2 regions of the Aromatoleum petrolei genome follow, and region 1 is predicted to be linked to the other one. Evidence: predicted binding sites of a transcription regulator. Region 1 holds the regulator's gene; the other holds the start of a gene.

Region 1 (4,195 bases):
CTTCCTACGTCATGGTGCGTCCGCTGTGGGTCATGGTGCTGGTCGTCGGCGGCAGCGTCACGCATGCCCTGATCGACGTCGCGGGATGGTTGTCGCTGCGCTGGATCGTCGACGTCCCCGCTGCCGTTGCCGCCCTGTGGCTGTCACGGCAGTGGCGGCCGGTGCCGGCGATGAAGGTACCCCTTCTGGGCATGCTCCACATCGGGTTTCTGTGGCTGGGAATCGCGCTGACGCTCTTCGCAATCCAGAGCGTGGCGTCGCTGCTGGGGTACAGCATCCTGGGCATGGCTCCACTGCATGCGCTGGGTGTCGGATTCTTCGGGTCCGTCCTGATGGCGATGGTGTCGCGGGTCACGCTCGGGCACTCGGGGCGCAAGCTCGCAGCAGATCGCCTGACCTGGGGGCTTTTCCTCGGTCTCGAAGCCGTGGTCGTCGTGCGGATCGCGGCCGAACTCGTCCCCACAGGCTGGTCGGCGCTCGTCATGCTGCTGGCTGTGCTAGGTTGGCTGGGCGTGTTCGGCGCCTGGGCGACGCGCTATCTGCCGATCTACTGGCGGCCGCGCAGCGACGGGCGCCCGGGTTGAGCGCATGTACCTGACGGTCAAGCACTTGCACATCCTGTGCGCGATTCTGAGCATCAGCGGCTTTCTGCTGCAGGGCGTGTGGATGATGCTGCGTAGCCCCCTGGTGGATCACCGCGTCACGCGCACTCTGCCGCATGTGATCGACACTGTGTTTCTCGGCAGCGCGATCACGTTGGCGACGATGAGCGGCCAGTACCCCTTGGTCGCGCCTTGGGTCACCGCAAAGGTTGTCGCGCTTGTCGGCTATATTCTTCTTGGGGCGACCGCGCTGCGCTGGGGACGCAACATGCGCGTCCGGGTAATGGCGCTGCTCGCGGCCCTGCTTGTCTTTTCATGGATCGTGTCGGTGGCGCTGAGCAAGAACCCGGCAGGATTCCTCGCGTTTGCCGGAGTTCTCCAATGACCGAATCGCTGATCCCTTCTTCACCCGGTTTCGAGACGCCTCTCGAGATGCTCGAGGCCTGCCATGAGCGCCTGCAGGCGCAGCTTGCGACCCTGGCACGGCTCGCCGCATGGCTGCCGGAGCATGGTCCCGACAAGCAGGCGCAGCAGGCGGCCGTCAACGTTATGCGTTACTTCGACGTCGCCGCCGTGAAGCATCATCAGGACGAGGAGGACGACCTTTTCCCCGTCCTGCGCGCGCGTGCCGATGAGGCCCGGCGTGCAGAACTCGGCGCGCTCATCGACTGGATCCTTGCCGATCACCAGAAGCTCTTTGCCGGCTGGGCGCGGATGCGCGCACGTCTCGAGCGCATTGCCGCCGGAGAAGGGGCCGATCTCACGGCTGCGGACGTCGACGCGTTTGCGGGCGCCTATCGCAGCCACATTGAGCGCGAGGAAGGCGAACTGCTGCCGATTGCGCGCAAGCTGCTGTCCGAAGAAGACATCGCCGCCCTGTCCGGCACGATGACTGCGCGACGGCGTCAATAACGCCCGCGGCCGGCGGACGTATGATGGTGGAAAACTCCTTCAGGGGCGCGGCGTGGGGTGCTGGATCAGCCGTTTCAGGCCGACGATGTCCAGAATGCGGATGTGCTTCTGCTGAACCGCGATCAGCCCTTCGTCCTGGAACTTCGAAAAGGCACGTGACACCGTCTCGAGCTTGAGGCCCAGATAGGAGCCGATCTCCTCGCGGGTCATGCGGAGGTGGAACTCCGCCGGAGAAAAGCCGCGTGCCGTGAAACGCTGGGACATGTTGAGCAGGAAGGCCGCCAGGCGCTCCTCCGCACGCATCGAGCCAAGGAGGGTCATCACGCCATGGTCGCGCACGATTTCGCGGCTCATCACTTTGTGGAACTGCAGCTGCAGTCCCTCGACCACGCGCGACAGTTCCTCGAGCTTGCTGTAGGCGATCACGCACACCTCGCTGTCTTCCAGCGCGATCGCGTTGCAGGAATGGGCTTCGGTGCTGATGCCGTCGAGTCCGAGCATTTCCCCGGTCATCTGGAACCCGGTGACCTGTTCGCGTCCGTCCTCGAGCAGCACGTCGGTCTTGAACGAGCCGGCGCGGATCGCGTAGATTGCCTCGAAAGGATCTCCCGCGCGATACAGGTGCTGCTGGCGCTTGATCTTGCGACGTGCGCCGACGAGTTCGTCGAGACGGTCGATTTCCGATTCCGACATCCCGAACGGCAGGCACAACTCGACCAGATTGCACTGGGAGCATGCGACCTTCAGACTCGCAACTGTAATCGGCACCGTCGCCTTCATTTGCACGATAATATTGTTCCTTCTACGACGACCGAGAAGTGGCAGGCGCCCGTCGGAATGTACCGTTGATCCACGTCAACCACGAAACTGCGGCTTTTTGAGATCGTACGGAATGCACTCAAGCGATACAACCATGACCAGTCAGAAAGACCTAGTTTTCGACCAGCAGTTGATTCGTCGGTTCGACATCAACGGGCCGCGCTACACGTCCTACCCGACGGCCGATCGCTTCGTCGAAGCGTTCGATGCCCGTGCGTTGCGGGACTGGCTGGCGCAGCGCGGTGTGGGCGGCGTGAGTAAACCGCTTTCATTATACTTCCACATCCCCTTCTGTAACACGATCTGCTATTACTGCGCGTGCAACAAGATCATCACCAAGGATCACGCGCGCTCGGCCAAGTACCTGAAATATCTCGATAAGGAAATCGAGATGCAGGCGGCCGCGCTGGGCGGCAGCCATCAGGTCACGCAGCTGCACTTGGGCGGCGGCACGCCGACCTTCCTGTCGCACGACGAGCTGCGCCAGCTCATGGACTCGGTGCGCAAGCGCTTCACGCTGGTGCCGAACGGCGAATACTCGATCGAGGTCGATCCTCGCAAGGTCGATTTCGATACGGTCAAGCTGCTGGCCGACCTTGGCTTCAACCGCATGAGTGTCGGTGTGCAGGACTTCAACGAGGACGTGCAGGAGGCGGTCAATCGCATCCAGAGCTACGACGAAACGAAGCTCGTGATCGACGCCGCCCGTGCCACCGGCTTCAAGTCGATCAGCATGGACCTGATCTACGGCCTGCCGCGCCAGAACATCATCAGCTTCAACCGCACGCTCGAACAGGTGCTGGAGCTGTCGCCCGATCGCATCTCGCTGTACAGCTACGCCCACCTGCCGGGCCTGTTCAAGCCGCAGCGGCGCATCGCGATCAACGACATGCCGACGTCCGACACCAAACTGCAGATCCTGCAGCTGGCGATTCGCCGCCTGACCGAGGCGGGCTATGTCTACATCGGCATGGACCACTTTGCGAAGCCGGACGACGAGCTGACGATCGCGCAGCGCCAGGGGCGCCTGCACCGGAATTTCCAGGGCTATTCGACGCAGGCCGAGTGCGACCTGCTGGCCTTCGGCGTCTCGGCGATCGGCAAGATCGGTCCGGTGTACTCGCAGAACGTGAAGACGCTCGACGAGTACTACGATGCCCTCGATCGCGACGAACTGCCCGTCCTGCGCGGCATCGAGCTCACCGCCGACGACCTGCTGCGCCGCTCGATCATCCAGGCCCTGATGTGCCATTTCGAGCTGTCGATCGACTCGATCGAGATCGCACACCTGATCAAGTTCGACGAGTATTTCGCCGACGAGCTCGAGGATCTCAAGGCGATGGAGGAAGCCGGGCTGCTGAAGGTCAGCGACAAGTGGATCAGCGTGCTGCCCCCGGGGCGTCTTCTGGTGCGGGGAATCGCAATGGTGTTCGACCGCTACCTGCGCGCCGATCGCGAGCGCGCGCGCTATTCGAAGGTCATCTGAGCCGAGCCGGCAGCCCGCGGGCTCGGGCTGTGCAGGGCAGGAGAAGGTGATACAGTGCGGGCGTCCTCAGGCGCCCGTTTCTTTTGGTGCCGCGGCCCCGGGCTTCTTCTGTCTTTCCCATCGTTGCCATGCCTGAAACCGGTTACATCGCAGCCTTCCTGATCGGCCTTCTGGGAGGCACGCACTGCGTCAGCATGTGTGGTGGCATCGTCGGCGCGCTCACCGTGAACTTGCCTGGCCGGGCCGGTCGCCAGTGGCAAGTGCACCTCGCCTACAACCTCGGCCGGATCGCGACCTACACGGTGCTGGGCGGTGCGCTCGGTGCCCTCGGCACGGTCGGCATGCTTTTCTCGAACATCCTGCCGGTGCAGATGGG
Region 2 (4,195 bases), 870 kb from region 1:
ACCGGCGCATGGCCGCACCATTCGGACATGCGCTGGCCGAGGATCAGCGCGTTGTCGCCGATGCGGGTAACGTATTCGATGTGATCCGTGTTGGGGGTGGTCGTCATCTTGGCAGCCCTCTCACATGTGGTTCACTTTGTCGGGCAGCTGGTAGAAGGTCGGATGCCGGTAGATCTTGTCCTCGGCGGGGTCGAACAGCTCGGGCTTGGCGTCCGGGTCCGAGGCGACGATGTTGCTGGCCTCGACGACCCAGATGCTCACGCCTTCCTGGCGACGGGTATAGACGTCGCGCGCGACCTGCAGCGCGAGCTTGGCGTCAGGCGCATGCACGCTGCCGCAGTGCTTGTGATCGAGGCCGTTCCTGCTGCGCACGAAGACTTCCCACAGCGGCCATTCCTTGCGTTCCATGTCTCTTCTCCTCTGCTGAGGGCTGGCCGCGGCCGCCCTTTCTGTCGGTGTGTCGTGAATGTCCTGCTCAGGCCGCCTGGTGCTCGCGCGCGACGCGCTTGCGCTCGTGCTCGAGCGCGGCCTCGCGCACCCAGGCGCCGTCTTCCCACGCCTTGACGCGCGCGGCCAGGCGATCGACGTTGCCCTGGCCGTGGCCGTTCACCACGCTCCAGAATTCGTCCCAGTCGATCGCGCCGTAGTCGTGGTGGCCGCGTTCGGCGTTCCACTTCAGCTCCGGGTCGGGCATCGTCACGCCCAGCACCTTCGCCTGTTCGACGGTCGCGTCGATGAACTTCTGGCGCAGGTCGTCGTTGGAGATGCGCTTGATGCCCCAGCGCGAGCTTTGCGCCGAGTTGGGGGAATCCTTGTCGTGCGGGCCGAACATCATGATCGACGGCCACCACCAGCGGTTTACCGCGTCCTGCACCATCGCACGCTGCTCGTCGGTGCCCTTCATCATCGTCAGCAGCAGGTCGTAGCCCTGGCGCTGGTGAAAGGACTCCTCCTTGCAGATGCGCACCATGGCGCGCGCATAGGGGCCGTAGCTGCACTTGCACAGCGGGATCTGGTTCATGATCGCCGCGCCATCGACCAGCCAGCCGATCACGCCGATGTCCGCCCAGGTGAGCGTCGGGTAGTTGAAGATCGAGCTGTACTTGGCCTTGCCGGTGTGCAGCGCGTCGAGCAGTTCGTCGCGCGACACGCCCAGCGTCTCGGCCGCGGCGTAGAGGTAGAGGCCGTGGCCGCCCTCGTCCTGCACCTTGGCGAGCAGGATCGCCTTGCGCTTCAGGGTCGGCGCGCGCGTGATCCAGTTGCCCTCGGGCAGCATGCCGACGATCTCGGAATGCGCGTGCTGGCTGATCTGGCGGACCAGCGTCTTGCGGTAGGCCTCGGGCATCCAATCCTTGGCCTCGATGTAGCCGCCGGCGTCGATCTTCGCATCGAACTCGGCCTGGTACTCGGGATTCTCGACCGCGCGCGGGCCTTTGTCGGCGTTCTGCTGCGGGATGTCCAGTGCTTGGGTGTACATGCTCTTGTCTCCTCCTTCCTTGTCTCGTGCGGCGCGCAGCCACGGGGCTGCGCCCCTGGCGCGCTTATTCCTTGGGCCTGCGATCGACCACCCGTTTCGCCTTGCCGATCGTCACGCGTTCGATCGCGAAGGGCTCGCACACATGCACCTTCGCCGAGACACCGATGAAGGTCTTGATGTCGTGCTGCAGCTGCTTTGCGATCGCCTCCTTCTGCTCGGGGTGGCGGCCGACATCGGCTTCGGGGTTGATCTCGACCTTCACGGTGAGCGTGTCCATGTGGCCGTCCTTGTCGACCTCCAGCAGGTACTGCGGCGCGAGCTTGGGGTTCTTGCAGATCAATTCCTCGACCTGGGTCGGGAAGAGGTTCACACCGCGGATGATCAGCATGTCGTCGCTGCGACCGGTGATCTTCGCCATGCGACGCATGCTGCGCGCGGTGGGCGGCAGCAGGCGCGTGAGGTCGCGGGTGCGGTAGCGGATCACCGGCATCGCTTCCTTGGTCAGCGTGGTGAACACCAACTCGCCTTCCGAGCCGTCCGGCAGCACCTCGCCGGTGTGCGGGTCGATGATCTCAGGGTAGAAGTGGTCCTCCCAGATCACCGGGCCGTCCTTGGCCTCGACGCACTCGTTCGCCACACCCGGCCCCATCACCTCCGACAGGCCGTAGATGTCGACCGCGTCGAGGCCGGCACGCGCCTCCATCGCCTCGCGCATCGCCTGCGTCCATGGCTCGGCGCCGAAGATGCCGATCTTGAGCGAGGTCTGGTGCGGGTCGATGCCCATGCGCTCCATCTCGTCGAGCACGGTGAGCATGTAGCTGGGCGTCACCATGATGATGTCGGGGCGGAAATCCTGGATCAGCTGGATCTGCTTCTCGGTCTGGCCGCCGGACATCGGCACGACGGTGCAGCCGAGCCGCTCGGCACCGTAGTGCGCGCCCAGCCCGCCCGTGAACAGGCCGTAGCCGTAGGCCACATGCACCATGTCGCCGGCGCGGCCGCCGGCCGCGCGGATCGAGCGCGCGACGAGGTTGGCCCAAGTGTCGATGTCCTTCAGCGTGTAGCCCACCACCGTCGGCTTGCCCGTCGTGCCCGAGGATGCATGCACGCGCGCGATCTTCTCGCGCGGCACCGCAAACATGCCGAAGGGGTAGTTGTCACGCAGGTCGTTCTTCGCCGTGAAGGGAAATTTGGCGAGGTCCGCGAGCGTTTTCAGGTCGTCCGGGTGCACACCCTGGGCGTCGAAGGCCTTGCGATAGTGCGGCACGTTCTCGTATGCGTGGCGCACGCTCCACTTCAGGCGCTCCAGCTGCAGTGCGCGCAGTTCATCCTGGCTGGCCTTTTCGATCGCTTCCAGGTCGCCGGGCGACGGAATCTTGACGGGCATTGCTCTCTCTCCTCGTGGTTTCTTCGGTTTGCGCGGATTTCATATGAGGTTGGGATTATTCCCCAAACTTAGGGAATCCCGGGTGACCCGCGTCAAACCTCATTCACAATTCCACTCGTGCATCCACTCACAACTCGACGACCGCTCTCCCCTTCAGCCGATAGGACTTGCCGCGCATTACCGCGATCAGCTCGCCCTTCGGGTTGGTGACGCTGATGTCGTACACGCCGGTGCGCCCCGCAGCGAACACTTCCTTCGCCTCCGCGCACAACACCTCGCCGGGACGGCCAGGCGCCATGAAGTCGAGGCTGATGCCGGACGCGACGGTCTGCTCATTGCCGCTGTTGCACGCGTAGGCGAAGGCGGTGTCGGCGAGCAGCGTGATGAAGCCGCCGTGGCAGATGTCGAAGCCGTTGAGCATGTCCTCGCGCACCGTCATCGTCACCTTCGCGTAGCCGGGCCCGACAGCTTCGAAGCGGAGGCCGTTGGCGTGAAGCACGCGGTCGTTCTCCGACATGCCGTCGCGCACGCGCTCGGCAACCAACTGGGGATCGAGCCCGTTCGTGAGATCGCGGTAGCCGGCCTCAGTCATACATCGCCTCCCTGTTGCAGGCCTTGCGGCGCAGCAGCGGCGACACGCGGTAGCGCTCCTCGCCGTAGTGGTCCTTGAGGTTCGCGAGCACTTCGACGACGAAATCGGCGCCGAGCTGGTCGGCCCACGCAAGCGGGCCGCCCTTGGGGTAGTTGGTGCCATGGCGCATCGCGGTATCCACGTCGCGCGCGCTCGCCACCCGCTGCAGCACGGCGTCGGCCGCCTCGTTGGCGAGCATCGCCACCGTGCGCAGCGCGATCAGCCCGGCGACGTCGTCGATCACGCTGACCTTGAAGCCCGCCTTCTGGAAGGTGCCGGTGACCACGCGCAGCGCGCCCAAACCGCACTGGTCGGCGCGCGTGAGCGCGATGCGGGTGCTGGTCGAGTAGTCGAGGCACAGGTCGAACAGCACGAGGTTCGGCACCTGCTCCTCGTCCGAGCGAATGGTTGCGGTGCGTCCGTCGGTCAGCGCCACACGCGCCGCGCCGATCTGCATCCAGCCACGTCTGCCGTGCATGCCGGCCTCGCGCCGGACTTCGATCCCGGCCGCCTCCAGGCGCGCCAGCAGCGGCGCGGCGGCGCCGATGTCGCCGACCACGGTGACGCGCGGTTCGCCGTCCTGCGGCGCTTCGTCCTGCGGCAGCGCCTTGGCGGCGAGCTCGCCGTATTCATAGATCCCGCGCCCGGTCTTGCGGCCGAGCCGGCCGGCGGCGACCAACTCCTGCTGGAGCGGGCTCGG

What was found. The regulator FNR, encoded in region 1, switches genes on or off when oxygen is low (the NO sensors DNR and NnrR bind a similar motif). The targets are predictions, from matches to a motif close to TTGANCTAGNTCAA.
Region 2: paaK (phenylacetate--CoA ligase PaaK) is a predicted target of FNR. The motif match lies at 2,947-2,960, and genes of this name have one in related genera.

What each region holds. Positions count from the first base shown of each region.
Region 1 is NZ_CP059560.1:3,952,997-3,957,191, forward strand. Features, by position in the region: gene ToN1_RS17995 (NnrS family protein) at 1-584, shown strand, start outside; gene ToN1_RS18000 (SirB2 family protein) at 589-987, shown strand; gene ToN1_RS18005 (hemerythrin domain-containing protein) at 984-1,514, shown strand; gene fnr (fumarate/nitrate reduction transcriptional regulator Fnr) at 1,554-2,294, opposite strand; gene hemN (oxygen-independent coproporphyrinogen III oxidase) at 2,428-3,819, shown strand; gene ToN1_RS18020 (sulfite exporter TauE/SafE family protein) at 3,948-4,195, shown strand, end outside.
Region 2 is NZ_CP059560.1:3,086,827-3,091,021, reverse strand. Features, by position in the region: gene paaC (1,2-phenylacetyl-CoA epoxidase subunit PaaC) at 1-107, opposite strand, end outside; gene paaB (1,2-phenylacetyl-CoA epoxidase subunit PaaB) at 121-408, opposite strand; gene paaA (1,2-phenylacetyl-CoA epoxidase subunit PaaA) at 476-1,477, opposite strand; gene paaK (phenylacetate--CoA ligase PaaK) at 1,542-2,864, opposite strand; gene paaI (hydroxyphenylacetyl-CoA thioesterase PaaI) at 2,992-3,456, opposite strand; gene paaH (3-hydroxyacyl-CoA dehydrogenase PaaH) at 3,449-4,195, opposite strand, start outside.